DNA from 2 places in the Streptomyces sp. DH10 genome. Region 1 is predicted to be linked to the other one. Evidence: riboswitches for the same ligand, from Rfam matches in the RefSeq annotation. Region 1 holds a riboswitch; the other holds the start of a gene.
The links. Region 1 has a riboswitch for thiamine pyrophosphate ahead of thiO (glycine oxidase ThiO). Riboswitches for the same ligand answer to the same signal wherever they lie in the genome.
Positions count from the first base shown of each region.

Region 2: another riboswitch for thiamine pyrophosphate. It lies ahead of QC385_RS39380 (thiamine ABC transporter substrate-binding protein); the one in region 1 lies ahead of thiO (glycine oxidase ThiO).

Region 1 covers NZ_JARVKU010000007.1:135,036-152,641, forward strand. The annotation lists gene QC385_RS17055 (endonuclease/exonuclease/phosphatase family protein) at 1-298, shown strand, start outside; gene QC385_RS17060 (hypothetical protein) at 295-921, opposite strand; gene QC385_RS17065 (alpha/beta hydrolase) at 914-1,711, opposite strand; gene QC385_RS17070 (lysophospholipid acyltransferase family protein) at 1,914-2,711, shown strand; gene macS (MacS family sensor histidine kinase) at 2,764-3,990, shown strand; gene QC385_RS17080 (response regulator transcription factor) at 3,987-4,676, shown strand; gene QC385_RS17085 (6-phosphofructokinase) at 4,730-5,758, shown strand; gene QC385_RS17090 (anthranilate synthase family protein) at 5,812-7,677, opposite strand; gene QC385_RS44250 (trp operon leader peptide) at 7,790-7,846, opposite strand; gene QC385_RS17095 (class II 3-deoxy-7-phosphoheptulonate synthase) at 7,943-9,295, shown strand; gene QC385_RS17100 ((2Fe-2S)-binding protein) at 9,447-9,680, shown strand; gene bfr (bacterioferritin) at 9,687-10,163, opposite strand; gene QC385_RS17110 (sulfite oxidase-like oxidoreductase) at 10,338-10,988, shown strand; gene QC385_RS17115 (deoxyribonuclease IV) at 11,003-11,881, opposite strand; gene pknB (Stk1 family PASTA domain-containing Ser/Thr kinase) at 11,940-13,874, opposite strand; gene QC385_RS17125 (thiazole synthase) at 14,147-14,944, opposite strand; gene thiS (sulfur carrier protein ThiS) at 14,947-15,147, opposite strand; gene thiO (glycine oxidase ThiO) at 15,144-16,313, opposite strand; TPP riboswitch at 16,311-16,422, opposite strand; gene QC385_RS17140 (hypothetical protein) at 16,480-16,830, shown strand; gene QC385_RS17145 (NAD(P)/FAD-dependent oxidoreductase) at 16,863-17,606, shown strand, end outside.
Region 2 covers NZ_JARVKU010000030.1:76,165-89,664, forward strand. The annotation lists gene whiG (RNA polymerase sigma factor WhiG) at 1-530, shown strand, start outside; gene QC385_RS39330 (TetR/AcrR family transcriptional regulator) at 643-1,182, shown strand; gene QC385_RS39335 (M23 family metallopeptidase) at 1,310-1,888, opposite strand; gene rpsB (30S ribosomal protein S2) at 2,162-3,091, shown strand; gene tsf (translation elongation factor Ts) at 3,267-4,103, shown strand; gene pyrH (UMP kinase) at 4,288-5,046, shown strand; gene frr (ribosome recycling factor) at 5,214-5,771, shown strand; gene QC385_RS39360 (phosphatidate cytidylyltransferase) at 5,771-6,946, shown strand; gene QC385_RS39365 (SRPBCC family protein) at 7,080-7,538, shown strand; gene QC385_RS39370 (class I SAM-dependent methyltransferase) at 7,573-8,349, opposite strand; gene rlmN (23S rRNA (adenine(2503)-C(2))-methyltransferase RlmN) at 8,517-9,623, shown strand; TPP riboswitch at 9,664-9,770, shown strand; gene QC385_RS39380 (thiamine ABC transporter substrate-binding protein) at 9,895-10,932, shown strand; gene QC385_RS39385 (ABC transporter permease) at 10,908-12,596, shown strand; gene QC385_RS39390 (ABC transporter ATP-binding protein) at 12,596-13,500, shown strand, end outside.

The DNA.
Region 1 (17,606 bases):
CATGGGTGTGGAGCACGCGATCGTCGGCGGCGACCTGAACGAGCGCCCCGACGGCCCCGCCTTCCGCCGGCTGGCCGACCCCCTGACCGACTGCCGGGCCGCGTCCCCCTGGGGCGGCGAGCACACCTGGACCCCCGCCGACCCCTACCAGCGCATCGACGCGATCTTCGCGACCAAGGGCATCGAGGTACTGGGCTGTGGGGTGCCGTCGGAGCACCCCGGAGTGACCGGCACAGACCTGAGGGCGGCCACGGACCACCTTCCGGTCCTGGCCGCCCTCAGAGTGCCGGCTTCCTAGACGACCGCGCCCCGCCCCGGGTCGTCGTCCTCCTCGTCATCCGTCCGCATCCGCATCACCAGCGTCACGAACCCGCCGACGAACCCGCCGATGCTCAGCGTGGTCAGCCACCAGGTCATCTCCCAGCCGAGCAGCACGGCGAGCAGGAGCAGCACCGGCCCGCCCAGCACGCCGAGCCAGGCGAACTTCGCGGTGGGGTCGGCGGACGGCAGCGGGGGCGGCTCCGGCGGCACGAAATGCCCCTCGTCGTCCTCGTCGAAGTCGTCCTCGGTGGGCTCGGGCGCGGTGTAGTCGCGCGGGCCGACGCCGGGTGCGAAGGAGACCGAGCCGCCCAGAGGCCTGGCAGGCTTGTCGCCGGTGCCCTTCGGCTCCGGCCCGTCCGGCTCGCCGGGCTTCCCGGCCTCCGCGGGGGCGGCGTCCCCGGCCGTGTCCACCCGGTCGTCGTTGATCGGAGACTCCAGCAGCGCCAGGTCCTCGATCGACTTGAACGGCTTGGCGCCCGGCGGGTCCGGCGGCTCGTCGCCGTACCCGGCGACGATCGCCGCCCAGGCGGCCTCCTCGTCGAACGGGACGCCCTTCTCGTCCGGCTCGCGGCCCTCGCGGTCGGAGTCGTGCTCAGCCACCTGCGGTCGTCCCTTCCTTGCCGAGACCGGGCTCGTTGCCGAGGCCGGACGCGAGCCGGCCGATGAACGCGGTGCTCTCCGCGAAGATCCGGTCCGCGTCATGGTCCAACGTGGCGACGTGGTAGCTCTGTTCCAGGAGGACCTCTTTCACGTCGGTCGACGAGATGCGGCTGAGGACGCGGGCCGAGTCGGCGGGCGGCACCACATGGTCCTGCGGGCTGCGCAGCAGCAGCACCGGCTGCGTGACCTGCGGCAACTCGCCGTCGACGATCCGGAAGAACTGCCGCAGGGAGTGCGCCGCGTGCAGCGGCACCCGGTCGTAGCCGAGCTCCCTGCTGTCCGGCTTGGCGATGTCGCTGGCGATGCCCTTCGTCGCGGGGACGAGGTGGCGGACCACCGGCAGGGCGTGCGCGGCCAGGCCGTGCACCTTGTTCGCCGGGTTGACGACCACGACACCGCTGACGGCGTCGCCGTGCTTCGCGGCCAGCCGCAGGGCCAGGGCGCCGCCCATGGACAGACCGGCCACGAACACCTGCTCGCGGCGCTCGCACAGCAGACGCAGCTCGCGGTCCACCTCCGCGTACCAGTCCTGCCAGCCGGTCATCCGCAGGTCCTCCCAGCGCGTGCCGTGCCCGGGCAGCAGCGGCAGCGAGACGGTCAGGCCGCGTGCGGCGAGATGCTCCGCCCAGGGGCGCAGCGACTGCGGTGATCCGGTGAAGCCGTGGCAGAGGAGTACGGCGATCTCCCCGCCCTCGTGGCGAAATGGCTCGGCTCCGGCAAGGACCGGCACCTTCGGCCTCCTGGTCGTGAGAAGGGACTGACACGATCACGGAATGTCACGGAACGTCATGGCAGGGGTCGCACGGCGTTCGCGGGACCTTCACCGTACGCGACGGCACTGACACCGACCAGGGCCGTCGGCGCCTTTGACAGCGCGCCGGGTTAAGGTCTGATCGACACATACAGGAGGCACTCGGTTGTTGTACGGCGCGATGAAGGTCGCTGTTGGGGGACCGCTGAAGGTCGCCTTCAGGCCATGGGTGGAGGGCCTGGAGAACGTTCCCGCCGACGGCCCCGCGATCCTGGCGAGCAACCACCTCTCCTTCTCGGACTCGTTCTTCCTGCCCGCGGTCCTGGACCGCAAGGTCACGTTCATCGCGAAGGCCGAGTACTTCACCACGCCCGGGGTGAAGGGCCGGCTGACGGCCGCCTTCTTCAAGGGAGTCGGGCAGCTTCCGGTGGACCGTTCGGGTGCGCGCGGCGCGGGTGAGGCCGCCATCAAGAGCGGCATCGAGGTGCTGGAGCGCGGCGAGCTGTTCGGTATCTACCCGGAGGGAACGCGCTCGCCCGACGGACGGCTCTACCGCGGCAAGCCGGGCGGTCTCGCGCGCGTGGCGCTCGCGACCGGTGCGCCCGTCATCCCCGTCGCCATGATCGACACGGAGAAGATCCAGCCGCCCGGGAAGGTCATGCCGAAGCTGATGCGCCCCGGCATCCGGATCGGCAAGCCCCTGGACTTCAGCCGCTACCAGGGCATGGAGCACGACCGCTTCGTGCTGCGCGCGGTGACCGACGAGGTCATGTACGAGATCATGAAGCTCTCCGGCCAGGAGTACGTCGACATGTACGCGACAGCCATGAAGCGGCAGCTCGCGGAGGCGGCGAAGGCGGAGAAGGAAGCCGAGAAGGCGGCCAGGGCCGCGCTCGTACGGGCGGAGAAGGAACAGGCGGAGAAGGAAAAGTCCGAGCGGGAAAAGTCCCAGCAGGAAAAGTCCGAGCAGGAAAAGTAGGGGCGGCGACGGACCGAGCCCTGGTCGGGGGCTTGAGCCAGGGGTGGGGGAGATGGCCAAGCGCGAGCGAGTCCTGAGGATGTCGGTCGAGCAGCCGCTGTGGCGCGCGCTGACCGCCTACCGGGTGCTCACGATGCTGTACGCGGTCGGCCTGTTCGCCACCGCCTACGAGGAGTTCACCAGGCCCTGGGTCGCCGTCGCCTACTACGCCGTGCTGGCCGTGTGGACCCTGGCCACACTGCCCCGGGTTGCGAGCGCCGCCCGCTGCACCAAGCGGTTCCTCGCCGCCGACCTCACCGTCGCCCTCACCGGCATCCTGCTCACGCCCGTCGCCGACGCGCACGAGCGGGTCCAGGCGGGCGGTCCGACGCTGCCGTCGATATGGACCGCCGGTGCCGTCCTCGCCTTCGCCGTCAAGGGCGGCTGGCGCTGGGCGGCCCTCGCCTCCGGCCTCGTGGCCGTCGCCAACCTGATCGAGCGCGGCAGCCCGGCCCGCGACACCGTCCACAACGTCATCCTGGTCTGCATCGCCTCCGTCGCCATCGGCTACGTCGTCGAGGTCGCGCGCGCCTCCGAGCGCACCCTCGCCCGCGCCCTGGAGATCGAGGCCGCGACGAGGGAGCGGGAGCGCCTCGCCCGGGACATCCACGACAGCGTGCTCCAGGTGCTGGCGATGGTGCAGCGGCGCGGCGCGGTGATCGGCGGCGAGGCGGCCGAGCTGGGCCGGATGGCCGGCGAGCAGGAGGTCGCCCTGCGCACCCTGGTCTCCGGCGGACTGGTGCCCGTCTCCCGGGTCTCGGAGGACGCCGCCGAGGGAGCCGTCGTCCGGGCCGTCGACGAGCAGCCGGAGGAGAGCGGTCCCGTCGACCTGCGCGCCCTGCTCGCGCCGTACGCCGGCGCCAAGGTCAGCTTCGCCGAGCCCGGCGCGCCCGTGCCGCTGGCGCCGGTCGCCGCCCGGGAGGTGGCCGCCGCCGTCGGGGCGGCGCTGGACAACGTCCGCAAGCACGCCGGGGAGCAGGCGCGCGCGTGGATCCTGGTCGAGGACGAGCCGGACGAGGTGATCGTCACCGTCCGGGACGACGGACCCGGCATCCCGGAGGGGCGGCTCGCCCAGGCCGAGGGCGAGGGGCGGCTCGGCGTCGCCCTGTCGATCCGCGGCCGGCTGCGCGAGCTCGGCGGAAGCGCGGAGCTGATCTCGGTGCCGGGGCAGGGCACGGAGGTCGAGTTGAAGGTACCGAAGGACGTGGCGAACGCACGGGGGAAGGCGGAGCAGCGATGACGGAGAGCACGGCGGGCCGGCGGGACCCGATCAAAATCATGGTGGTCGACGACCACCCCATGTGGCGCGACGCGGTCGCCCGTGACCTGGCGGAGTCGGGCTTCGAGGTGGTGGCCACGGCGGGCGACGGCGAGCAGGCCGTGCGCCGCGCCAAGGCCGCCGCACCCGAGGTGCTCGTGCTCGACCTGAACCTGCCCGGCAAGCCCGGCGTCCAGGTCTGCAAGGAGGTCGTCGCCGCCGACCCGTCGCTGCGCGTCCTGGTGCTGTCCGCGAGCGGGGAGCACGCCGACGTCCTGGAGGCGGTGAAGTCCGGCGCGACCGGCTATCTGCTGAAGTCGGCCTCCACGGAGGAACTCCAGGACGCGGTCCGCCGCACGGCCGTCGGCGACCCGGTCTTCACCCCCGGCCTCGCCGGGCTGGTCCTCGGCGAGTACCGCCGCCTGGCCTCCGAACCCGCCCCGGCCCCCGATACCGACGAACCGAAGGCACCCCGGCTCACCGACCGTGAGACCGAGGTGCTGCGCCTGGTCGCCAAGGGCCTGAGCTACAAGCAGATCGCCGAACGCCTGGTCATCTCCCACCGCACGGTGCAGAACCACGTCCAGAACACCCTCGGCAAGCTCCAGTTGCACAACCGCGTGGAGCTGGTCAGGTATGCGATAGAGCGCGGCCTCGACGACGAGTGAGGCGCACGTCACACTGACCTTTCGTCAGGCACCTGCGGCGAAGGGACTGTTCCATGCGCGTCGGAGTACTGACCGGAGGCGGCGACTGCCCCGGACTCAACGCCGTCATCCGGGCCATCGTCCGCAAGGGCGTGCAGGAGTACGGCTACGACTTCACCGGCTTCCGGGACGGCTGGCGAGGGCCCTTGGAAAACGACACCGTCCGTCTCGACATCCCCGCCGTGCGCGGCATCCTGCCCCGCGGCGGCACCATCCTCGGCTCCTCGCGGACCAATCCGCTGAAGGAGCGGAGCGGCATCCGCCGCATCAAGGAGAACCTCGCCGAGCTGGAGGTCGAGGCGCTCATCGTCATCGGCGGCGAGGACACGCTGGGCGTGGCCGCCCGGCTGTCCGGCGAGTACGACGTGCCCTGCGTGGGCGTTCCGAAGACGATCGACAACGACCTGTCCGCCACCGACTACACCTTCGGCTTCGACACCGCGGTCGGCATCGCCACCGAGGCCATCGACCGGCTGCACACCACCGCCGAGTCCCACATGCGGGTCCTGGTCTGCGAGGTCATGGGCCGGCACGCCGGCTGGATCGCCCTCCACTCGGGCCTGGCCGGCGGCGCGAACGTCATCCTCATCCCCGAGCAGCGCTTCGACGTCGAGCAGGTGTGCGCCTGGGTGACCTCCCGCTTCAGGGCGTCGTACGCGCCGATCGTCGTCGTCGCGGAAGGGGCCGTGCCCAAGGACGGCGACATGGTCCTCAAGGACCAGTCGCTGGACTCCTTCGGGCACGTCCGCCTGTCCGGTGTCGGCGAGTGGCTCGCCAAGGAGATCGAGAAGCGCACGGGCAAGGAGGCCCGCACGACGGTCCTGGGCCACATCCAGCGCGGCGGCACCCCCAGCCCCTTCGACCGCTGGCTCGCCACCCGCTTCGGCCTGCACGCCATCGACTGCGTCCGCGACGGCGACTTCGGCACGATGGTCGCCCTGCGCGGCACGGACATCGTCCGCGTCCCCATCGCGGACGCGACGGCCAGCCTGAAGACGGTGGACCCCAAGCTGTACGAGGAGGTCGGGGTGTTCTTCGGCTGACGGAATGTCCGGCTCGGCGGCCGACCGGGCCGCGCGGCCCGGCCGGCCCCGTGCTACACCGCGCGTGTGCCCGTGCCCCGCAGCTGCCCCACCAGGTCCCGCACGACCGCCGCGCCGTTGAGCGTGAGCACGGACTCCGGGTGGAACTGCACCCCCGCGAATCCGGGCCCCCGCAACGCGTGCACCTCCCCGTTCGCGGCGCGGCTGACCTCCACGCCGTGCGCGGCCAGCTCCTGCCCGGCCGCTTCGTCGCAGCGCGCCACGAAGCTGTTGTAGAAGCCGACCGTCTCCGGCCGCCCGAACAGGTCGATCGTCGTCTGCGCCCCCTGGTACGGCACTTCCTTCCGTACGATCTCCAGCCCCAGCTCGGCCGCGATCAGCTCGTGCCCGAGGCAGACGCCGAGCACACCGTGCGGGTGGTCACGGACGACCTCGGCGGTGAGGTTCCGCAGGATGCGCATCTTGGGGTCGGTGAGGTCCGAGGGATCACCGGGGCCCGGGCCCAGGACGACCGGGCCCTCGTGCGCGAGCACCGCCTCGCGGAGCCCGTCCTCGTCGTAGCGCCGGACGGTCACCTCCAGGCCGCCCGACCGCAGCACATGGGCGAGCATCGCCGTGAAGGTGTCCTCGCCGTCGACGACCAGGGCGTGCCCGGCGAGTTCCCCGGACGGCTTCTGCATCCGCAGCCAGAACGGCGCGAGGGAGGCCCGGCGCCCGTCGAGCGCGGCCTGTACGCGGGGATCGTCGGCCAGTCGCGGCCGTACGGCCTCCTCGCGCGGCCGTCCCGGCCGGACGCCCAGCGCCGTCAGCACACCCGCCGCCTTCGCGTGCGTCTCCGCGACCTCACCCGCCGGGTCGGATCCGCGCACCAGCGTGGCGCCCACCGGCACCCGCAGCCGGCCTCCGCCGTCGATGTCGGCGGTGCGGATGAGGATGGGGGAGTCGAGGGTCTGGGCACCGCCCGAGTCCCGGCCGAGGAGGGCCAGCGCTCCGGCGTAGTACCCGCGCCCGCCGACCTCGTGCCGCTCGATGACCCGGCAGGCGTTCTGCACCGGCGAGCCCGTGACGGTCGCCGCGAACATCGTCTCCTTCAGCACCTCCCGCACGTCCAGCGAGGACTTCCCGCGCAGCTCGTACTCCGTGTGCGCGAGGTGCGCCATCTCCTTCAGCCGCGGTCCGACGACGACCCCGCCCATGTCGCCGACGGTGCACATCATCTTGAGCTCCTCGTCGACGACCATCGACAGCTCCTCGATCTCCTTGCCGTCGGCGAGGAAGTCCAGCAGGTGCTCGGGGGTCGGCCCGCCGGCGGGGTAGCGGTACGTGCCGCTGATCGGGTTCATGACGACCGTGCCGCCGGACATCCGGACGTGCACCTCCGGGCTCGCCCCGACCAGCGTCCGGTCGCCGGTGTGCACGACGAACGTCCAGTACGACCCCCGCTCGCCCTCCAGCAGCCGCCGGAACAGCGCGAGCGCGTCGGCCCGGCCGAACCCGGGGATCTCGCCCTCGTAGGTCCGCCGGATCACGAAGTTCGCGCCCTCGCCCCGGCCGATCTCCTCCCGCAGCACGCGCCCGACGATCTCCCCGTACTCCTCGTCACCGACGTCGAAGCCGCCGCCCTCGACGCGCACGTCGTGCGCCGGGAGCTGCTCCAGGGCGTCGCTGAGCGGAACGCCGTACGACTCCTCGGGCGTCAGCACCGTCAGCGGAGTGCCGTCGTCGCGGACGTCGAAGCCGCGCTCGCGGATCTGCCGGAAGGGGACGAGCGCCAGGCCCTCGTCGGGGAGGTCGGCGAGGCGGTCGTAGGTGGTGACCGGGCCGATGAGGACCTCGATCAGGCCGTGGTCGTGGCCCGGGGTGCGGCGGCGGAGCAGGGCGAAGGGGCGGGACTCGTGCAGCAGCTGTGTCAGGTCCATGGTTCCTCCGTGGCTGTCGATCGACGGCGATCGATGTCGGTGAGGAGCGGACCTAAGGGAAACACCGAAGGCCGCCCTCGGGCGGCCTTCGCGAAGTCTGTCGTACGCGCAGTCAGTGGGCCGCCGGATGAGCGGTCCACCACCAGGTCTGGATCGAGTGCGCGAACATGGCAGGCACCTTACCTCATGTCCGAGTCGTGTACCCCGTGTCTCAATTGCTGGGCATGGGCCGGGACGCCCGACACGACCCCGTAATGTTGAGGCCGTGACCGTGAACGCTAAGACCAGCGCGAGTGCTGGCAACACCTGGCGAGACCTGCCCGCGGCGCAGCAGCCCGAGTACCCCGACACCGAGGCTCTGCGCGCAGTCGTTGCGGACCTCGAGTCGTATCCGCCGCTCGTCTTCGCGGGCGAGTGCGACCAGCTGCGCGCCCGGATGGCGGCCGTCGCCAAGGGAGAGGCGTTCCTCCTCCAGGGCGGCGACTGCGCCGAGGCCTTCGACGCGGTGTCCGCGGACCAGATCCGCAACAAGCTCAAGACGCTGCTCCAGATGGGCGCAGTGCTGACGTATGCCGCGTCCGTGCCCGTGGTGAAGGTCGGCCGGATCGCCGGCCAGTACTCCAAGCCGCGCTCCAAGCCGACCGAGACCCGCGACGGCGTGACGCTGCCGACGTACCGGGGCGACTCCGTCAACGGCTTCGACTTCACCGAAGAGGCCCGGATCCCGGACCCCGAGCGGCTGAAGCGCATGTACCACGCCTCGGCCTCCACGCTGAACCTGGTGCGCGCCTTCACCACCGGCGGCTACGCCGACCTGCGCCAGGTGCACGCCTGGAACCAGGACTTCGTGAAGTCGTCCCCGTCGGGTCAGCGCTACGAGCAGCTGGCGCGCGAGATCGACCAGGCGCTCAACTTCATGCACGCCTGCGGGGCCGACCCGGAGGAGTTCAAGACGGTCGAGTTCTACTCCTCGCACGAGGCGCTGCTGCTCGACTACGAGTCCGCCCTGACCCGGGTCGACTCGCGCACCGGGCAGCTGTACGACGTCTCCGCGCACATGGTGTGGATCGGTGAGCGCACCCGGCAGCTGGACCACGCGCACATCGAGTTCGCCTCGCGGATCCGCAACCCGATCGGCATCAAGCTGGGTCCGACGACCACGGCCGAGGACGCGCTGCAGTACGTCGAGCGCCTCGACCCGGAGCGGGAGCCGGGCCGGCTGACCTTCATCGTCCGCATGGGCGCCGACAAGGTCCGCGACAAGCTTCCGGAGCTGGTCGAGAAGGTCACCGCCTCGGGCGCCACCGTCGCCTGGGTGACCGACCCGATGCACGGCAACACCTTCGAGGCGGCCTCCGGGCACAAGACCCGCCGCTTCGACGACGTGCTCGACGAGGTCAAGGGCTTCTTCGAGGTCCACAAGGCCCTCGGCACCCACCCGGGCGGCATCCACGTGGAGCTGACCGGCGACGACGTCACCGAGTGCGTCGGCGGCGGCGACGAGATCTTCGTCGACGATCTGCACCAGCGCTACGAGACGGCCTGCGACCCGCGGCTCAACCGCAGCCAGTCGCTGGACCTGGCGTTCCTCGTGGCCGAGATGTACAGGGACCAGTAACGGGTTCGCCTGTTACCCCGACAACGACTGGGGCGCGGATCACATACGATCCGCGCCCCAGTCGACTTTTGCGTCTCCGACCCGGCGGGTAAGGTTAGGTTAGCCTCACCGATCAACGGGGTGACGGCGCCTGGGAACGACCTGTCGGGAGGTGGGCCGCGTGTACGTGTGCAGTTGCTTCGGGATCACCGAGCAGCAGGTCAAGAAGCACGCGGACGGCGGCGCCTGCACCCCTCGGCAGATAGCCTCCGCATGCAAGGCGGGCACGGACTGCGGGTCGTGCGTACGTCGCATCCAGGCCATCCTGGGCAGGGGTGCCTGCCCTCGCCGTGATCTGGCCGACCAGGGCCAGCCGGTACTCGCGGAGCTTGAGGACGCCGCCTAGGGGCCCCTAGCTCGGCTGCTCGATCTGCTGCGCGAGGTACAGCGCCTCGCCGAGCTTGTCGATGAGCTCCAGTTGCGTGTCCAGGTAGTCGATGTGGTGCTCCTCGTCCTCCAGGATCGACTCGAAGAGATTCGCGGACGTGATGTCGCCCTTGCTGCGCATCACCTCGATGCCGCGCTTGAGGCGGTCGATCGCCTCGACCTCGACCTGGCGGTCGGCCTGGAACATCTCGGTGACCGTCTGGCCGACCCGTACGTGGAAGAGCCGCTGGTAGTTGGGCAGGCCGTCCAGCATGAGAATGCGTTCGGTGATCTTGTCCGCGTGCTTCATCTCGTCGATGGATTCTTCACGCGTGTACTTGGCGAGCTTGGTCCAGCCCTTGTTGTCCTGGATCCGGTAGTGCAGCCAGTACTGGTTGATCGCCGTCAGCTCGCCGGTCAACTGCTCGTTCAGGAATTCGAGAACCTCGGGGTCGCCCTGCATCGCAGAGGCTCCTTCCACGCGGGGGAACTGGCAGGTTGCGCCGCATGATTCCACCGGTGACGAAGATCGTCCAGTAAGTCTTCACTTACTAAGTAAGGGCATGCTTAGTTCTCATTGCCCTTTTTGGGGTGGCCCCGGTCAGGGGCATCACGCGGGGTCTGTCAGGATGGAGTCATGGGTCAGCCGGTGGGACACGAATCGGGAGAAGGGCGCGATCCGGCAGGAGCGACGCAGCCCGGGCTTCCGCCGGGACAGCGGGTGCAGCGCGGCTGGCCGGTCACTCACTACGGGCCCGTCCCCAAATTCCGGCCCGAGCGCTGGGAGTTCCGGGTCTTCGGTGCCACCGCGGACGGCGGCAAGCACTGCTGGAGCCACGAGGAGTTCACGGCCCTGCCGTACACCACCGTCGTGGCCGATCTGCACTGCGTCACGAAGTTCAGCATGCTGGGCGCAGAGTGGGGCGGCATCCCCGCGCGCACGATCCTCGACATCGCGCCGCCCGCGGACGACGTCACCCATGTGATGGTGTGGGCCGAGTACGGATTCAGCTCCAACCTCCGGCTGTCCGACTTCGCCTCCGAGCACGCCCTGTTCGCCACCCACAAGGACGGCGAACTGCTCACCGCCGAGCACGGCTTCCCGCTGCGCCTGATCGTGCCCCACCTGTACGCCTGGAAGGGCCCCAAGTGGGTGCGCGGCGTGGAGTACATGACCGCCGACCGGCGTGGTTTCTGGGAGGAGCGCGGCTACCACAACGTCGGCGACCCCTGGCGGGAGCAGCGCTACTCGTACCAGGAGGAGCCCGGGGACGGCCCCGACCTCTGAGGGCTCCGCGGCGTTCAGCAGTCGCGCAGTTTCTTCAGCCGCTCCACGTCCGCCGCGTGCCCTTCCTTGCCGCCCGGCGTCTCGATGATCAGCGGCACGCCCTCGGTCGCGGGGTGCGTCATCAGCGCCCGGAACGGGTCCTCGCCGATGTGGCCCACACCGATGTTCTCGTGCCGGTCCTTGTGCGCGCCCACCACGTCCTTGGAGTCGTTGGCGTGGATCAGCTTCAGCCGGCCCTCGCCGACCGTGTCCACCAGCAGGTCCAGCGTCTGGTGCATGCCGCTGGGGCCGGTCAGGTCGTGCCCGGCGGCGAAGACATGGCAGGTGTCCAGGCACACGCCCAGCTTCGGATGGGCGTCCAGCGCCTCGAAGTACGGGCCGAAGTCCCACGTCCGCGAGCACAGGGAGGCGCCCTGGCCGGCGGTCGACTCCAGCAGCAGACACGGGTCGTCGTCGTGGGTCAGCTCGTCGAGCAGCGGCAGCAGATGCTCCCGCACCTGCTTCAGCGCCACGGACCGCTCCCGGCCGCCGGTCGCGCTGCCGGTGTGCACGACCACGCCCAGCGCCCCGATCGCCCGCCCGCGGCGCAGCGAGTGCCGCAGCGACTCCACCGAACGCTCCACGGTCGCCTCGGTGTGCGAGCCGAAGTTGATCAGGTAGGGGGCGTGGACGTACGCCGGGATCGACTCGGCCTCGCACGCGGCGCGGAACGCCTCGTCCTGCTTCGGATTGCCGGCCGGAGTGGCCCAGCCACGCGGGTTGGCGACGAAGACCTGGACGGTCTCGGCCTTCAGGTCACGGGCGTAGGACAGGCCGACGGAGTGGAGCCCACCGGCCACGGGGACGTGGCCGCCCACGGGGTTGCGGGAGGGGCCGGACAGCTGATTGTTCACCCGTTCAGGGTGTCATGCGTCCGGCCCTGTCCCGTCCGGGGGCTCCCCGCCCGGTCCCTCACCTGATCTTGATCGTGATCGTCGAGCCCTTGGGCGCGGTCTCGCCGCCCTTCACGGACTGGTCCTTCACCGTGTCGCCGAACAGGCCGAGCAGGCCGCGGTCCTCGTCGACCTGGAACCCGGCGCTCTGCAACGCCCGCGTGGCGTCGTCGACACCGTAGCCGACCACGTTCGGGACCTCGATCATCTCGGGGCCCTTGGACACCGTCAGCGTCACCGTGTCACCCTCGGCCGCCCGGCCACCCGGGCCCGGGCTCTGCTCGGCGACCTGGCCCTTGTCGAACTCGGAGGAGGTGACCCGCTCGGCGGCGACCTTCACCTCGAGACCGGCGTCCTCCAGCTCCGACCGCGCGTCGGCCAGGTCCGAGCCGGTGACGTCGGGGATGTCGATGGGGCTGCCCTTGCTGACGACGAGCGCCACGGCCGTGCCCGCGCGCACCTTCGTGCCGTCCGCCGGCCGCGCGGAGATCACCGAGCCCTTGGGCACGTCCTCGCTGAACTCCCGGGTGACCATGCCCGGCGCCAGCCCGTCCTGCTTCAGCAGGGACCGCGCCTTGTCCAGCCGCTGGCCCGCCAGAGCGGGCACCCGCACGTTCCGGGGGCCGTCGGAGATGGTGAGGGACACCGAGTCGTTGCCGCGGATGCGCGTCCCGGCCTTCGGGTCGCTGCTGATGACCGTGCCGCGCTGCACGGTGTCGCTGTAGGCGTGCTCGACCTTGCCGAGCTCCAGCCCCGCGTCCGCCAGCCGGTCCTCGGCCTGCGCCTGGGTCTTCGCCAGCAGCGGGGGGACCTCGGTGAACTGGCCCGAGTTGATGTACCAGATGCCCGTGCCGAGACCGAGCACGAGCAGGACGGCGACGACGATCGCCATCGGGCCGCGCCGGGGCCCCGAGCGGCGCCGGGACGGCGGGGGCGGCGGGGACTGGAAGCGGCTGGTGCGGTTGAGCGCGGCCGCGGAGCCCTCCTCGTCCTCGTTGACGGGCAGCGGGCGCGGCGTGGTCAGCGCCCGCGGGATCACGCTCGTACGGTCGTCGGTGTTGTCGTGGTCCGCGGCGAGCGCCTGCGGCGGCACCGCGTCCAGCTGCTCCACGGTCAGCCGGCCGCGGCCGTCACGGACCTGCGCGAGCAGCGCCACCGCGTCGTGCGGGCGGATCTCCGGGGTGCGGGCGGTCGCGGAGGCCACCATCTCGTCCAGCTCGTACGCCAGACCGGGCACGGCGGCCGAGGGCGGCGGGACGTCCTCGTGCAGGTGCTTGTAGAGGATCACGGCCGGGGAGTCGCCGTCGTGGGGCTTGTCGCCGGTCAGCATCTCGTACAGCATCACGCCGCACGCGTACACGTCCACGCGGGGGTCGGCGGTGCCGCTCTCTATCTGCTCGGGGGCGAGGTACGACACCGTGCCGAGCACGGTGCCGGTGGTGTTCGTCACCGTGTCCACGGCCCGTACCAGCCCGAAGTCGGCGACCTTGACCCGGCCGTCGTCCCCTATCAGGACGTTCTCGGGCTTCATGTCCCGGTGTACGAACCCGGCGCGGTGCGCTGCGCCCAGCGCGGCCAGCACCGGCTCCAGGATGTCCAGGGCGGCACGCGGCTGAAGGGCCCCGCGCTCGCGCAGCACGTCGCGCAGGGTGCAGCCCGCGATGTACTCCATCGCGAGGTAGACGTAACCGCCGTCGGTGCCCTGGTCGAAGACCTGCACCACGTTCGGGTGAGCCAGCCGGGCGACCGACTTCGCCTCGCGGATGAACCGCTCGACGAACGAGCCGTCGACGGCGAGCGAGGGGTGCATCACCTTGAGCGCGAGGACCCGGTCGAGCCGGGTGTCCACGGCCCGGTAGACCGTGGCCATCCCGCCGACCGCGATCCGCGCGTCGACGCGATAGCGGCCGTCGAGCACCTGCCCGACCAAGGGGTCCTGAAGGGTCGTGTCCACGCAGGCGAGTGTACGAGCCACGACTGACAGCTCCATCGCCCCGCCCGCTTTCGGGGCGCGACTGAAGCGGACCTGTGACGTGCGTCAGACCGCAGCCGCTGCGCGGCCGTCCCGCTGAGCTGCGGGCAGTCATGGCCGCACTTGGCTGCGGGCAATCGTGCCTCCCCCAGTGCCTTAAGGGCCTGGGAGGTGCCCCCAGGCGGCACGGGTGGGCGCAGCGGCACCCCGCACCGCCGGGCTGCGGACCCACCCGCGCTCAGCAACAACGCCGGTCACTGAAAAGCAGGCCGCTCAGGATCCAGCACGGCCCTGCCCTCAGCCGGCGAAGACGCCTCCGCGAAATGCCGCCGAGGAATACGCCCCGCCCGATAAGCCAACCTCCCCGCCTCGACCGCGTTCCTCATGGCGGCAGCCATCAGCACCGGCTCCCGCGCCCGCGTCACCGCCGAGGCGAGCATCACACCCGCACACCCCAGCTCCATCGCCAGCGCCGCGTCCGACGCCGTACCGGCCCCCGCGTCCAGAATCACCGGCACGCGCGCGTGCTCGACGATCAGCTGGAAGTTGTGCGGGTTGCGAATGCCCAGCCCGGAGCCGATCGGCGAACCGAGCGGCATGATCGCCGCGCAGCCGACGTCCTCCAGCTTCCGCGCGAGCACGGGGTCGTCGTTGGTGTACGGCAGCACCGTGAACCCGTCGTCGACCAGCGTCTCGGCCGCCTCCAGCAGTTCGATCGGATCCGGCAGCAGGGTCCGCTCGTCGGCGATGACCTCCAGCTTGATCAGGTCGGTGCCGAGGGCCTCGCGCGCGAGGCGGGCGGTGAGGACGGCCTCGCCGGCGGTGAAGCAGCCCGCCGTGTTGGGCAGGACGCGGATGCCGAGCTTGTCCAGGACGGACAGCACCGAGCCGTGCACCGAGGCGTTCACCCGGCGCATCGCGACCGTCGTCAGCTCCGTCCCTGACGCGACCAGCGACCGTTCCAGCACATCGAGGCTCGGGGCCCCGCCCGTGCCCATGATCAGGCGGGACGTGAAGGACGTACCACCGAGGACAAACGGATCGTCGGCCATGATCAGCCTCCTTGGACGGCGGTCAGGACTTCCACGCGGTCCCCCTCGGTCAGGGGGGTGGACGGCCACTGCGCGCGCGGGACGACGGTTTCGTTGAGGGCGGCGGCCACGCCGGACGGCGCGGCGGTGAGCGACCTCACGACGGTGTCGAGAGCCGTGCCGGGCCGGACGTCCCGGGGCTCCCCGTTGACGGAGATGTTCATGCGGGCTGCTCCGTGAGTGCGGTGGCGGCGCTGAATCGCTTCGGCGTGAAGGGGCGGGCCTCCTCGGGGAGCTCACCCGTCGCCAGGACGTGCGCCATGGCGTCGCCGGTGACCGGCGTGAGCAGGACGCCGTTGCGGTAGTGCCCGGTGGCCAGCAGCAGTCCCTCCAGCCCGGTCGGGCCGAGCAGCGGCGCGTTGTCGGGGGAACCGGGGCGCAGTCCGGCCCGGGTCTCGGTGAGCGGCAGCTCGGTGATGCCCGGCACCAGCTCGTGGGCGTCGCGCAGCAGCTCGTACACGCCGCCCGCGGTCACGGTGGTGTCCCAGCCGAGTTCCTCGCTGGTCGCCCCGACGACCAGCTCGCCGCTCTCGCGCGGCACCAGGTAGACGTGGCTGCCGCGGACGACCGCGCGCACGGTCCGGTTCAGGAACGGCCCGTGCCGCCGCGGCATGGTCAGCCGTACGACCTGCCCCTTCACCGGCCGCACGGGCGGGAGCACGTCCTCCGGGACGCCCGCCAGCCGCCCGCTGAGGCTGCCCCCGGCCAGCACGACCTGCCCGGCGTCCAGCGCGGTGCCGTCGTCCGTGACGACGCCCGTGGCCCGGTCCCGGACGACGGTGAGCCGCTCGGCCCACACCCGGTGGAAGACCACACCGGCCCGCTCGCACGCGGCGACCAGCGCCCCGGCCAGCCGCCGCGGGTCGATCTGGTGGTCGCCGTCGACGCGCAGCCCGCCGCGCACGCCCGGTGCGAGCATCGGCTCCAGGCGCCGGCACTCCCGTCCCGACAGCCACTGGGACTCCAGGCCCGACTGCTGCTGCAAGGTGTGCAGTTCGCGCAGATGGGCCCGGTCGTCGGCGTCCAGGGCCACGGCGAGCGTGCCGCACCGCCGGTAGCCGAGGTCGTGGCCGGTCTGCTCGGCGAGCTCGGCCGCGAAATCCGGATAGCGCCGGGCGGAGGCGAGATTCAGACCGAGCAGGGTCTGCTCGCCGTAGTGCAGTTCCGTGACGGCGGCCAGCATCCCGGCCGCCACCTGTGCGGCTCCGCCGCCCGGCTCCGGGTCCACCACGGCGGTGGCGAGCCCGCGCTGCGCGGCCCGCCACGCGGTGACCAGGCCGATGATCCCGCCCCCGATGACGAGGACGTCTGACGTTCGCGTACGCGACATGGGCGTCCAGCCCCTCCCTTCGCCGGCATGACCCGGATCAGGTTCGTACGGTCGGAGGCCGCCAGCCTCCCTCTCAGCCCGGTGCGTCCGGGCTCCCGCGAGTGCCTTACGTTGGCCACCCACCCTAGCCCGATGCCGTACGGCGCAGTAAGGGAGCACCACCGCCATGACCCGATCCCTCGACGGTCTCGTCCTCGCCCCGGTCGCCGACCAGGCACCGGGCCAGGTGGGGACCCGCACCCGGTTCACCTACCACGAGAAGGACGGCGAGGTCTGGGCCGAGTACACCGGCGGCGATGTCGTACGCGGACATCTCGTGGGAACCCGGGAGGGCGACAGGCTGGACTTCCGCTACGTACAGCTCAAGGTGGACGGGACCACCTCCTCCGGGCACTGTGTGTCGACGGTCGTGGAACTGCCCGACGGGCGGGTGCGGCTGGAGGAGAGCTGGGAGTGGGAGTCCCAGGCGGGCAGCGGGACGAGCGTTGTGGAGCAGGTCACTGCGCATGAGCACTGACTGACGAAATGTCAGTTGTCTATGGTGATCAGGTGAGCGAGCAGACGCAGGAACCAGGTTCGTCCGCGCCGCGGCGCGTGGTCGTGGCGGGTGCGGGCATGGCCGGTGTGCAGACCGCGGTCGCCCTGCGCGAGCAGGGCTTCGCCGGCACCGTGAGCCTGATCGGCGCCGAGCCCCACCAGCCGTACGACCGGCCCCCCTTGTCCAAGGCCGTCCTGCTCGGCAAGGCCGAGGGCTCCGCCTTCGACGTCGACTTCGAGGCCCTGGGCATCGAGCTGCGGCTCGGCTGCGAGGTGCGGGGCCTGCGGCCCGGCGACCACGAGCTGGACACCGAGGACGGGCCCGTGCCGTACGACGTCCTGGTCGTCGCGACCGGTGCCGAACCGATCCGGCTGCCCGGAGCGGAGGGTGTGCCGGGCGTGCATCTGCTGCGCACCCTGGACGACGCCGAGCGGCTGCGGCCGGTGCTGGCCCGCCGGCAGGACATCGTCGTCGTGGGCGCGGGCTGGATCGGCGCGGAGTTCGCCACGGCCGCGCGCGAGGCGGGCTGCGCGGTGACTGTCGTGGAGGCGGCCGAGCGGCCGCTCACCGGGGCGCTGCCCGCCGAGGTCGCCGCGCCGATGGCCGGCTGGTACGCCGACGCGGGCGCCGTCCTGCGGACGCACGCGCGCGTGGAGCGTGTGGAGCCCGGCACGGTGGTTCTCGACGACGGCTCGCGGCTGCCCGCGGGCGCGGTCGTCGTCGGCATCGGCGCCCGTCCGGCCACGGCCTGGCTG
Region 2 (13,500 bases), on a different contig from region 1:
CGATCACCCGGATCCGGGGCGCGATGATCGACGAGCTGCGGGCCCTGGACTGGATCCCCCGGTCGGTCCGGCAGAAGGCGCGCAACGTGGAGCGCGCCTACGCCACGCTGGAGGCGCGGCTGCGGCGGACGCCGACGGAGGGCGAGGTGGCCGGCGAAATGGGCATCGCGGTGGAGGAACTCCACGCGGTGTTCAGCCAGTTGTCGCTGGCCAACGTGGTGGCCCTGGAGGAGCTGCTGCACGGCGGAGGCGAGGGCGGCGACGGGCTGAGCGTCATGGACACGCTGGAGGACACCGCCGCCGACAACCCCGTGGAGGTCGCCGAGGACCGGGAGCTCCGCAGGTTCCTCGCGCGGGCGATCAACACGCTGCCCGAGCGGGAGAAGACCGTCGTCACGCTGTACTACTACGAGGGGCTCACGCTGGCCGAGATCGGGAACGTGCTGGGCGTGACCGAGAGCCGGGTCAGCCAGATCCACACCAAGTCGGTACTCCAGCTGAGAGCCAAACTGGCGAGCTTCGGCCGCTGACCTGGCCGGAAGGCGACGGCCTGACGGGAGCCTCTCCCGCCGGGCCTGGCGCGTCCGTAGAGTGGTTGACGTGCCAAGGATTCGAGCGGCCTCCGTGGCCGAGCACCGGTCGATGCAGCGAGCCGCCCTGCTGGACGCGGCTCGTTCCTTGTTGTCCGAGGGCGGTACGGAGGCGCTGACCTTCCCCGCCCTCGCCGAGCGGACGGGGCTCGCGCGCTCGTCCGTCTACGAGTACTTCCGGTCACGGGCGGCCGTGGTCGAGGAGCTGTGCGAGGTCGACTTTCCCGTCTGGGCGGCGGACGTGTCGGCGGCGATGGAGCGGGCGGACACGGCCGAGGCCAAGGTCGAGGCGTATGTGCGGCAGCAGCTGGAGCTGGTGGGGGACCGGCGGCACCGGGCCGTGGTGGCGATCTCGGCGAGTGAGCTGGACGCCGGGGCCCGGGAGAAGATCCGGGCGGCCCATGGCGGGCTGGTCGCGATGATCGTCGAGGCGCTGGGTGAGCTGGGGCACGAACAGCCACGGCTGGCGGCGATGTTGTTGCAGGGGGTCGTGGACGCGGCCGTGCGGCGGATCGAGCTGGGGGCCGCGGAAGATCCAGGGGCGATTGCCGATGCCGCGGTCTCGATGGTCCTGCGGGGTGTGCGGGGCTGAGCGGCGTTGATGCCGGGGGCGGGTGGGTGCGCGGCCCGGCGGAGCGGGGCGCCGCTGCACCCACCCTTGCCGCCCTGGGGGTACCTCCCAGGCCCTTAAGGCACTGGGGGAGGCACGGTGGCCGCAGCTAGGTAGTGCCGTAGACCGGCAGAAGTCTCGACGGTCCCCTGTGCAGGAGCCACGATGGCAGGAGCGACAGCGGGTTCGAGTAGGTGTCGCCTCTGCGCAGGCCCCAGTGCACGCAGGTGACCGCGCAGTGTGAGCCCGTGGCGTCCACCGTGCCGATCACCTCGCCCGGTTCCACCTCCTCGCCCTCCTCCACCGCCGCCGCCACCGGTTCGTAGGTCGTGCGCAGAGGTGGTTGCCCCGTCCCTGTCAGCTCCACCGAGACGACCCCCTTGCCCGCCACCCGGCCCGCGAACGACACCCGGCCCGCAGCCACCGCCCGTACCGGCGTCCCCGGGGCTGCGGCCAGGTCCACGCCTCGGTGGCCCGGGCCGTAGGGCGTCGCCGGGGGCTCCCAGCCGCGGAGGACCCGGGGCCGTGAGCCGACGGGCCAGCTGCGGCCGACCGCCGGCACGGTGACGTCCGCCGGGGGCGCGTCCGCCGCGAACAGGGGCGGCGGAGGGGCCAGCAGGACGGCCACCGCCATGGCCAGCACCAGGACCAGGCGCGTACAAACAGGCACACATCGCTTCGCTCGCATGCCGAAAGCGTCCCGGACCGCCGCCCCTCACCGGCCGTGGCTGTGGACCGCCGTCCGGTTGTGGACAACGGCGTCACCCGGTGCCCCGCGGGTCCCGTACACTTCTGGTGGCGATCCGGGTCACCGGGTCGACTTCGCACGCCCCGATACGCACCCCGGCAACGGGCCGTATCAGCGCCCCTCGGTCCCTCGTGGCACGGCGCGCAGCGGGCGTCAGGCGCGGAAGCCGTCCGGCATCCGCGGCACAACCGAGAAGCACAAGGAGATACGGCCATGGCCGTCGTCACGATGCGGGAGCTGCTGGAGAGCGGCGTCCACTTCGGTCACCAGACCCGTCGTTGGAACCCGAAGATGAAGCGCTTCATCTTCACGGAGCGCAACGGCATCTACATCATCGACCTGCTCCAGTCGCTGTCGTACATCGACCGCGCCTACGAGTTCGTCAAGGAGACCGTCGCCCACGGTGGCACGGTCATGTTCGTCGGCACGAAGAAGCAGGCGCAGGAGGCCATCGCCGAGCAGGCCACCCGCGTCGGCATGCCCTACGTCAACCAGCGCTGGCTGGGCGGCATGCTCACCAACTTCTCGACCGTCTACAAGCGTCTGCAGCGCCTCAAGGAGCTCGAGCAGATCGACTTCGAGGACGTCGCCGCGTCCGGTCTGACCAAGAAGGAGCTTCTCGTGCTCTCGCGCGAGAAGGCCAAGCTGGAGAAGACCCTCGGTGGTATCCGCGAGATGCAGAAGGTGCCCAGCGCCGTCTGGATCGTGGACACCAAGAAGGAGCACATCGCCGTTGGTGAGGCCCGGAAGCTGAACATTCCGGTCGTCGCGATCCTCGACACCAACTGCGACCCCGACGAGGTCGACTACAAGATCCCGGGCAACGACGACGCGATCCGCTCCGTCACCCTGCTCACCCGCGTCATCGCGGACGCCGTCGCCGAGGGCCTCATCGCCCGCAGCGGTGTCGCCACCGAGGGCAAGGGCGAGAAGGCCGCGGGCGAGCCGCTCGCCGAGTGGGAGCGCGACCTGCTCGAGGGCGAGAAGAAGGCCGACGAGGCTGCCCCCGCCGCCGAGGCCGCCCCGGCTGCTGAGGCCGCTCCGGCCGACGAGGCTGCTCCGGCCGCCGAGGCCGTCCCCGCCGAGGCCGAGGCCGAGAAGCCGGCCGAGGGCGAGAAGGCCGCCGAGGCCGAGCAGGCCTGACCCGTCAGTCCGAGTTGACGGCGGGAGCGGTACTGAAGCCGATAGCGCCTCCGGCGCGGTGAAGTCCGCTCCCGCCGTTCACCCGTAGGTCAGCGGAAGGACAGCGCGCTCCGGCTCCATGGGGCACATCCGCAGATCTTCGATCTTCCAGACTTCGAGAGAGATTCACAGACTCATGGCGAACTACACCGCCGCCGACGTCAAGAAGCTCCGTGAGCTCACGGGCGCCGGCATGATGGACTGCAAGAAGGCGCTGGACGAGGCCGAGGGCAACGTCGAGAAGGCCGTCGAGGCGCTCCGCATCAAGGGCCAGAAGGGCGTCGCCAAGCGCGAGGGCCGTTCCGCCGAGAACGGTGCCGTCGTCTCGATCATCGCCGACGACAACTCCTCCGGTGTCCTCGTCGAGCTGAAGTGCGAGACGGACTTCGTCGCCAAGGGCGAGAAGTTCCAGGCCGCGGCCACCGCCATCGCCGAGCACGTCGCCAAGACCTCGCCGGCCGACCTCGAGGCCCTGCTCGCCTCCGAGATCGAGGCCGGCAAGACCGTCCAGGCGTTCGTGGACGAGGCCAACGCCAACCTGGGCGAGAAGATCGTCCTGGACCGCTTCGCGCAGTTCGCCGACGGCTACGTGACGGCGTACATGCACCGCACGATGCCCGACCTGCCCCCGCAGATCGGTGTCCTCGTCGAGCTGGACAAGCCGAACGCGGAGATCGCCAAGGGCGTCGCCCAGCACATCGCCGCCTTCGCGCCGAAGTACCTCTCCAAGGAGGACGTCCCGGCTGAGGTCGTCGAGTCCGAGCGCCGCGTCGCCGAGGAGACCACCCGCGCCGAGGGCAAGCCCGAGGCCGCCCTGCCGAAGATCGTCGAGGGTCGCCTCAACGGCTTCTTCAAGGACGCCACGCTGCTCGGCCAGCCCTACGCGCTCGACAACAAGAAGTCCGTCCAGAAGGTCCTGGACGAGGCCGGTGTCACCCTGAAGCGCTTCACGCGCATCAAGGTCGGCATCTGAGTCCGTACCGCGCTCGACGCCCGACCCCGATAGGGTCGACAGCAGTCGTCCGCGTGCGCCGTCACACGAGTGGCGGGCGACAGCAGATCTGACGAGGAGGCCATTGCCGTATGGGATGCGAAACACGCCCCACCGGCAATGGCCTTCTTGGTATGTGCAACACGTGAAAGAGGCGGGATCCCCCATGACCACCAAGGCCCAGAAGAGCGACGACGGCAAAGTACGCGGCCGGTTTCTGCTGAAGCTGTCCGGAGAGGCCTTCTCCGGTGGCGGGGGCCTCGGCGTCGACCCCGACGTGGTGCACAAGATCGCCCGCGAGATCGCGGCCGTCGTACGCGACGGCGCGGAGATCGCGATCGTCATCGGCGGCGGCAACTTCTTCCGCGGTGCCGAGCTCCAGCAGCGCGGCATGGACCGGGCCCGCTCCGACTACATGGGCATGCTCGGCACCGTCATGAACTGCCTGGCCCTCCAGGACTTCCTGGAGAAGGTGGGAGTGGACTGCCGGGTGCAGACCGCCATCACCATGGGCCAGGTCGCCGAGCCGTACATCCCGCTGCGCGCCGTACGGCACCTGGAGAAGGGCCGTGTGGTCATCTTCGGTGCCGGTATGGGCATGCCGTACTTCTCCACCGACACCACCGCCGCCCAGCGCGCCCTGGAGATCGACGCCGAGGCGCTGCTGATGGGCAAGAACGGCGTGGACGGGGTCTACGACTCCGACCCGAAGACCAACCCGGACGCCGTGAAGTTCGACCACCTCGGCTACGGCGAGGTCATCACCCGTGACCTGAAGGTCGCCGACGCCACGGCCGTGACGCTGTGCCGCGACAACAAGCTGCCGATCGTGGTCTTCGAGCTGCTGGCCGAGGGCAACATCGGACGCGCCGTCAAGGGTGAGAAGATCGGCACGCTGGTGGGGGACCCCGGCAGCCGGGACTGAGGTCCCCGAGAACAACCCCGTCCGGGGGACGGACGGGACGGAGCCGGGCCGGGGGATGGACAATGTCCTGCCGGTCGGGAACCGTGCAGGAAGAAGACGCGACGCAGCCGGCCGCCGCCCCACATGGAACCGCAGCCGGGCCTACTCAAGACACGCAGGAGCAAGTGGTGATCGAAGAGACCCTCCTCGAGGCCGAGGAGAAGATGGAGAAGGCCGTCGTGGTCGCCAAGGAGGACTTCGCCGCGATCCGCACCGGCCGTGCGCACCCGGCGATGTTCAACAAGATCGTGGCCGACTACTACGGCGCGCCGACCCCGATCAACCAGCTGGCCTCGTTCTCGGTGCCCGAGCCGCGCATGGCCGTGGTGACCCCGTTCGACAAGAGCGCGCTGCGCAACATCGAGCAGGCGATCCGCGACTCCGACCTCGGCGTCAACCCGAGCAACGACGGCAACATCATCCGGGTGGTGTTCCCCGAGCTGACCGAGGAGCGCCGCCGCGAGTACATCAAGGTCGCCAAGAGCAAGGGTGAGGACGCCAAGGTCTCCATCCGCTCCGTGCGCCGCAAGGCCAAGGACGCCATCGACAAGCTGATCAAGGACGGCGAGATCGGCGAGGACGAGGGCCGCCGTGCGGAGAAGGAGCTCGACGACACCACCCACAAGTACGTGGCACAGGTGGACGAGCTCCTGAAGCACAAGGAAGCGGAGCTGCTCGAGGTCTGATGAACGACTCTTCCTGGGGGGCGCCGCCGCAGGCCGGGTACTGGGGGCCCACCGACCAAGGGCATGGCCATGGGCACGCCCAGAGCCCTGGCCCTGGGCACGCCCAAGGCCCTGGCCGTGGGCGCGTCCACAGCCCTGGCCATGGGCACGCCCAGGGGGCCGCTCCGGCGGGTCCCGCATACGATGCGCATGAAGCGCCTCAGACTCGCCCCATGCCCATCGTGCCCGACGTAGCCGCGTACGGCGGAGACCAGGATGACGACCGGGGGACTGCTCGGCTGAGCGGCTCCCCGGTCCGGAACGAGACGAATCCGGAGCCCATGCCCGACGCCGCAGAGCCGGCACCCAAGCCGCAGAAGAAGAGCGCGGGTCGCGACCTGAGTGCCGCGATAGGGGTCGGGGTCGGGCTGGGCGCGGTGATCGTCGCGTCGCTGTTCGTCGTCAAGGCCGTGTTCGTCGGCGTGATCGCGGTCGCCGTCGTGGTGGGCCTCTGGGAGCTGACCAAGCGGCTGGACGAACGCAAGGGCATCCGGGCGCCCCTCGTTCCGCTCGCGCTCGGCGGTGCCGCGATGGTCGTCGCCGGGTACGTCCGGGGCGCCGAGGGCGCCTGGGTCGCCATGGCGCTCACGGCACTGGCCGTACTGGTGTGGCGCATGACGGAGCCGCCCGAGAACTACCTCAGGGACGTCACGGCGGGCGTCTTCGCCGTGTTCTACGTGCCGTTCCTGGCGACCTTCGTCGCGATGATGCTGACGGCGGACGACGGGCCGCAGCGGGTGCTCACGTTCCTGCTGCTCACGGTCGTCAGCGACACCGGTGCCTACGCGGTCGGCTGGCGCTTCGGCCGCCACAAGCTCGCCCCGCGCATCAGTCCTGGCAAGACCCGCGAGGGGCTGCTCGGCGCGATCGCCTTCGCCATGGTGGCGGGGGCGCTGTGCCTGGAGTTCCTCATCGACGGCGGTGCCTGGTGGCAGGGGCTGCTGCTCGGCCTCGCGGTCGCGGTCAGCGCCACGCTCGGCGACCTCGGCGAGTCCATGATCAAGCGGGACCTCGGCATCAAGGACATGGGCACGCTGCTGCCGGGGCACGGCGGCATCATGGACCGGCTGGACTCGCTGTTGCCCACGGCTCCGGTGGTGTGGCTGCTGTTCGTGCTCTTCGTCGGGTCCGGCTGAGGCGACACGGCTCTTACAGTTCGTATGGCGAGCTCCCGTCCGATGACCGGCGGGGGCTCGCTGTCGTTGTGCGGAGGTGCCTGCGACGTCACCAAGTGGGACGATTCAGGTGTACGCCGCAAAGGGGGACATGATGTCCAGCATTCGACAGACCATTGATGTCGACCGGCGTCCCGAGGACGTCTACGACTACCTCACGGACACCCAGCGGCTGCCGGAGTGGCAGCTGAGCGCCGTGTCCGCGGAACGCCTCGACGAAGGACCCGTCGGCGTCGGTTCCCGGATGCGGGTCACCCGGCACATCGGCCGCCGGGTCATGCCGATGACCATGGAGGTCACGGAATACGACCCGCCGCACAGCTGGGGCATGCGGGGTGTCGACGGACCCGTCCGGGCACGGGTGCACGGCGAGGTCGAGCCGTTCGACGAGGGGCGGCGCTCCCACGTGACGATCGAGGTCGACTTCGAGGGCCACGGCGTCGGCAAGGTCCTCGTCCCGCTCGTCGTACGCCCCCAGGTCCGCAAGGAACTGCCGCGCAACGAGCAGATCCTCAAGGATCGGCTGGAGCACACGGGAGAGCAGGGCCTCTGAAGGGGGCCGGCCGCGAAGCCGGCCGAGGAGTCACCTACTCACCGGCGCGGGCCACGAGCAGCGGCTGGAAAAAGCCTGTCTCCTGCGGCATCCGCCACTCGAGGTCGACGAACCCGGCCTCGGCTGCGAGGCCGGCCAGCCGGTCCCGGCCGAGTGCCCAGTAAGTAGTACGGCGGACCCGGACGCGCCATTCGCCGCCTGCCGGAAGAAGTTGGAAGTGCTCCAGGTCGTAGTGCTCGCCGTCGTCGTGCCAGTGCCAGAGCTGGAAGGTGACGGTCCGTTCTTCGCCCTCGGCGCGGTCGCCGTTCCTGTGGACTTGAGGAGGCGTCGAAGCCGGGCGTTCGCGCAGCAGGTCGTCGTAGGGGCGTGTGCTGACCAGCAGCAGGCCCTCGGGACGCAGCACGCGGCGCATCTCTGCCAGGGCGGCGTACACATCCTGCTCGGTCAGCAGGTGAGGCAGCGAGTTGTCGGCGCAGACGACCGTGTCGAACCGGCCATCAGGAAACGGGAGGCGTCGCATGTCGGCAGCGGCCGTGCGCAGGCTCAGGGCTCGGCGGGCGCCCTCACGGGCAGCGCGGGCGGCGGCGCGGGGGCTGAGGTCGGTTCCGGTGACCCGGTGCCCGCGCAGCGCCAGACCGATGGCCTGCGTGCCGATGCCGCAGGAACAGTCGAGGACCGCCGCGCGATCTTGACCGATCAGGGCGTCCAGGGCGTCCCCCTGCCGACGGATGCTCGCGTCCCAGTCCGCATAGATCAGGTGGTAGTCGTCAGCCAGCTCGTCGTAGAAGCGCGCCACCGATGTCTCGGACATGGCCCGAGATTACTGCGCCTGCTTTCCCGGAGGTGCCGGTAGTCCGTGGTGGGCGCGGGGGTCCTCACTGACGGCAGCACGATCGTTTCCTGCGAACATCTGCGAGAGCGACGCTGCGAAATGACGGTCGCAGGTCACATGAATCGATCTGCGACACTGGTACAGCCATGCCTAAGCCCGGAGAACTCACTTTCGTCGCCCCCCGCGGAGCCAAGAAGCCGCCGCGGCATCTCGCCGACCTCACTCCTGCCGAGCGCAAGGAGGCCGTAGCCGCTGTCGGGGAGAAGCCGTTTCGTGCCAAGCAGCTCTCGCAGCACTACTTCGCGCGGTACGCGCACGATCCGGAGCAGTGGACCGACATCCCGGCCGGCTCGCGCGGCCGGCTCCAGGAGGCGCTGCTCCCCGAGCTGATGACCGTCGTGCGGCATCTGTCGACCGACCAGGGCACCACGCGCAAGACGCTGTGGCGGCTGTTCGACGGGACGCTCGTCGAGTCCGTGCTGATGCGCTACCCGGACCGGGTGACCATGTGCATCAGCTCGCAGGCCGGGTGCGGGATGAACTGCCCGTTCTGCGCGACCGGGCAGGCGGGGCTCGACCGGAATCTGTCCACCGCCGAGATCGTGCACCAGATCGTGGACGGTATGCGGGCGCTCAGGGACGGTGATGTGCCCGGCGGGCCGGCGCGGCTCAGCAACATCGTGTTCATGGGCATGGGCGAGCCCCTCGCCAACTACAACCGGGTCCTCGGCTCCATCCGGCGGCTCACCGACCCCGAGCCCGACGGGCTGGGGCTGTCGCAGCGCGGGATCACCGTCTCGACGGTCGGTCTCGTCCCGGCCATCCACCGGTTCGCCGACGAGGGCCTCAAGTGCCGCCTCGCGATCTCGCTGCACGCCCCCGACGACGAGCTGCGCGACACCCTCGTGCCCGTGAACACGCGGTGGCAGGTCCGGGAGGTGCTGGACGCCGGCTTCGAGTACAGCGCCAAGTCCGGGCGCCGGCTGTCCATCGAGTACGCGCTGATCCGGGACATCAACGATCAGGCCTGGCGCGGTGACCGGCTCGGGCGGATGCTCAAGGGCAGGCCCGTGCACGTGAACCTGATCCCGCTCAACCCGACGCCCGGGTCGAAGTGGACGGCTTCCCGGCCGGAGGACGAGAAGGCCTTCGTGGAGGCGATCGCGGCCCATGGTGTGCCGGTGACGATCCGGGACACCCGTGGTCAGGAGATCGACGGGGCGTGTGGTCAGCTCGCGGCGACCGAACGGTAGTCTGACCGGCGTAAGCACAACCGTATTTTCCGACACCTTCATATTCCGACAGGGGAGCGCCACAGCGCTGAGAGTGCGGCACACGGCCGCAGACCCTCCGAACCTGGCCCAGGTCATTCTGGGTAGGGAGATCGGTCATCACTCGAGCTGTTGCGCCCTGCCCGGGAATCCCAGGGATCCCGGGCAGGGCCGCGTCTTCTCCTGGTCCTCCAGGAGGAATCCAGTGAGCAACAACATCAAGAGGCTGACGGCGGTGGCCGTCGGGCTCGGCATGGCCGGCACGCTCGCCGCCTGCGGGTCGTCCGACGGCGGCCAGGGGTCCGGCGACTCCAAGACCGTGACGCTCGTCAGCCACAACTCGTGGGCCGCCTCGAAGGGCGTCATCGCGGCCTTCGAGAAGCAGTCCGGCTACAAGGTGAACGTCCTCGAGGACGGCGACGCCGGGCAGGCCGTGAACAAGGCCATCCTGACCAAGGACAACCCGCAGGGCGACGTCTTCTTCGGGGTCGACAACACGCTGCTGTCCCGCGCCCTCGACAACGGCCTGTTCCAGCCGTACGAGGCGAAGGGCTCGGACCGGATCGCGCCGGAGTACCGGGCCGACCAGGACAAGCACCGGGTCACGCCCGTCGACACCGGCGACATCTGCGTCAACTACGACAAGAAGTACTTCGCCGACCACAAGCTCGACCCGCCGCGCAGCTTCGACGACCTGGTCAAGCCCCAGTACAAGAACCTCCTCGTCACCGAGAACGCCTCCACCTCCTCGCCCGGCCTCGGCTTCCTGCTGGGCACCGCCGCGAAGTACGGCGACGGGGGCTGGGAGGGGTACTGGAAGAAGCTCAAGGCCAACGGCGTAAAGGTCGTCGACGGCTGGGAGCAGGCCTACAACGAGGAGTTCTCCGGCTCGGCCAGCGGCAAGAAGGCCAAGGGGGACCGGCCGCTCGTCGTGTCGTACGCCTCCTCGCCGCCCGTCGAGGTCGTCTACACCGACCCGAAGCCCACCACGGCACCGACCGGGGTCGCGCAGGGCACCTGCTTCCGGCAGGTCGAGTACGCCGGGCTGCTGAGCAACGCCAAGAACACCAAGGGTGGCAAGGCGTTCCTCGACTTCTTGATCAGCGAGCGGTTCCAGGAGGACATGCCGCTCAACATGTACGTGTACCCGGTGCGCGAGGGCGCCCAGGTGCCGCCGGAGTTCGTGAAGTACGGGCCGCAGGTGAAGGACCCGGAGACCATGGACCCGGCGAAGATCGCCGACCGCCGTGACCAGTGGGTCAAGTCGTGGACTTCGCTCGTACTGAAGTAACGGGGCCGACCGGAGCAGCCGTCCGCAGGGACCGGCGCGGGAGCGCGGCGCGGCTCGGGCTCATCGCCGTGCCCGTCGCGTTCTTCGCGGTCTTCTTCGCCTACCCCGTCGCCGCGATCGTCGCGCGCGGTCTGGAGGTCGACGGGGTCTGGCAGTTCGGGCGGATCGGGGAGGTGCTGGCGCAGTCCGACGTCCGGCACGTCCTGTGGTTCACCACCTGGCAGGCGATCGTCTCGACGGTACTCACCCTGCTGATCGCGCTGCCCGGCGCGTACGTCTTCGCGCGCTTCGACTTCCCGGGCAAGCAGGTCCTGCGGGCCGCCGTGACCGTGCCGTTCGTGCTGCCGACGGTCGTCGTCGGAACGGCCTTCCTGGCGCTGGTCGGGCGGGGCGGGCTGTTGGACGAGCTGTGGGGCGTGCGGCTGGACACCACCGTGTGGGCGATCCTGCTCGCACACGTCTTCTTCAACTACGCGGTCGTCGTGCGGACCGTCGGCGGGCTCTGGGCGCAGCTCGACCCGCGGCAGGAGGAGGCCGCGCGGATGCTCGGGGCGTCGCCGCTGAGGGCCTGGCGGCAGGTCACGCTGCCGGCGCTCGCGCCCGCCGTGGCCGCCGCCGCGCTCATGGTCTTCCTGTTCACCTTCACCTCCTTCGGTGTCGTCCAGATCCTCGGCGGGCCCACCTTCTCGACCCTGGAGGTGGAGATCTACCGGCAGACGTCGGAGATCTTCGACCTGTCCACGGCGGCCGTGCTGACGCTGATCCAGTTCGTCGCGGTGGGCGCGATCCTCGCCCTGCACGCCTGGACCGTACGGCGGCGGGAGACCGCTCTGCGTCTGGTGGACCCGTCCGTGACCGCGCGCCGGCCGCGCGGCACCGGGCAGTGGGCGCTGCTGGGCGGGGTGCTCGTCACCGTCGTCGTGCTGCTCCTGCTGCCGCTCGCGGTGCTCGTGGAGCGGTCCCTGGACCCGCCCGGCTTCGGCTACTACCGGGCCCTGACCAGGGACGACGGCGGGGTGTTCCTGGTGGCGCCGATCGAGGCGATCGGCAATTCCCTGTCGTACGCCGTCGCCGCCACGCTCATCGCCGTGCTGATCGGGGGGCTCGCCTCCGTCGCGCTCACCCGCCGGGACGCCGGGCGGTTCGTGCGGGGCTTCGACGCGCTGCTGATGCTGCCGCTCGGGGTGTCGGCGGTGACCGTGGGCTTCGGGTTCCTGATCGCCCTGGACGAGCCGCCGCTGGATCTGAGGTCGTCGTGGATCCTGGTGCCGCTCGCGCAGGCGCTGGTCGGTGTGCCATTCGTCGTGCGGACGATGCTGCCCGTGCTGCGGGCGGTGGACGTGCGGCTGCGGGAGGCGGCCTCGGTGCTGGGGGCCTCACCCTGGCGGGTGTGGCGTGAGGTGGATCTGCCGATGGTGCGCCGGGCGCTGCTGATCGCGGCGGGGTTCGCCTTCGCGGTGTCGCTCGGAGAGTTCGGGGCGACGGTGTTCATCGCGCGTCCCGACAACCCGACGCTCCCGGTGGCCGTGGCGCGGCTGCTGGGGCGGCCGGGGGAGCTCAACTACGGCCAGGCGATGGCCCTTTCGACGATTCTGATGGTGGTGTGTGCCGTGGCCCTGCTGGTACTGGAGAGGCTTCGCACCGACCGGAGCGGGGAGTTCTGATGCTGCTGGCCCTGGAGGGTGCGACGGTCCGCTTCGGCGGGCGTGCCGTGCTGGACGCCGTCGATCTGGAGGTCGCCGAGCACGAGGTCGTGTGTGTGCTCGGGCCCAGCGGCAGCGGCAAGTCGACGCTGCTGCGGGTCGTGGCGGGGCTTCAGCCGCTCGATTCCGGGCGGGTCGTGCTCGACGGGCGCGACCAGGCCGGCGTGCCCGCGCACCGGCGCGGAGTCGGGCTGATGTTCCAGGACCACCAGCTGTTCCCGCAGCGGGACGTGGGCGGCAACGTCGCCTTCGGGCTGCGTATGCACGGGGCGTCGAAGCGGCAACAGGCCGATCGTGTACAGGAGTTGCTGGATCTGGTCGGCCTGCCGGGCGCATCCCGCCGGGCCGTCGCGGCGCTGTCCGGCGGGGAGCAGCAGCGGGTGGCGCTGGCCCGGGCCCTGGCGCCGAGCCCCCGGTTGCTGATGCTGGACGAGCCGCTGGGGCAGCTCGACCGGTCGCTCAGGGAGCGGCTGGTCGTCGAACTGAAGGAGCTGTTCGGCCTGTTGGGCACGACCGTGCTCGCCGTGACGCACGACCAGGGGGAGGCCTTCGCGCTGGCCGACCGGGTCGTGGTGATGCGGGACGGGCGGATCGCCCAGTCCGGTACGCCTCTTGAGGTGTGGCAGCGGCCGGCCGACGCGTTCGTGGCCCGCTTCCTCGGCTTCGAGAACGTCGTCGAGGCGACGGTCGGGGCGGAGGCCGCGGACACGCCGTGGGGCAAGGTGCCGGTGCCGGAGGATGCCCCGCAGGGCACGCGGACCCTGCTCGTGCGGCCCGCCGGTGTGCGGCTGGTGCCCGCCGGCACGGGCCTGCGCTGCACGGTGACCGCGCGCACCTTCAAGGGCACCCATGTCGCCGTCCACCT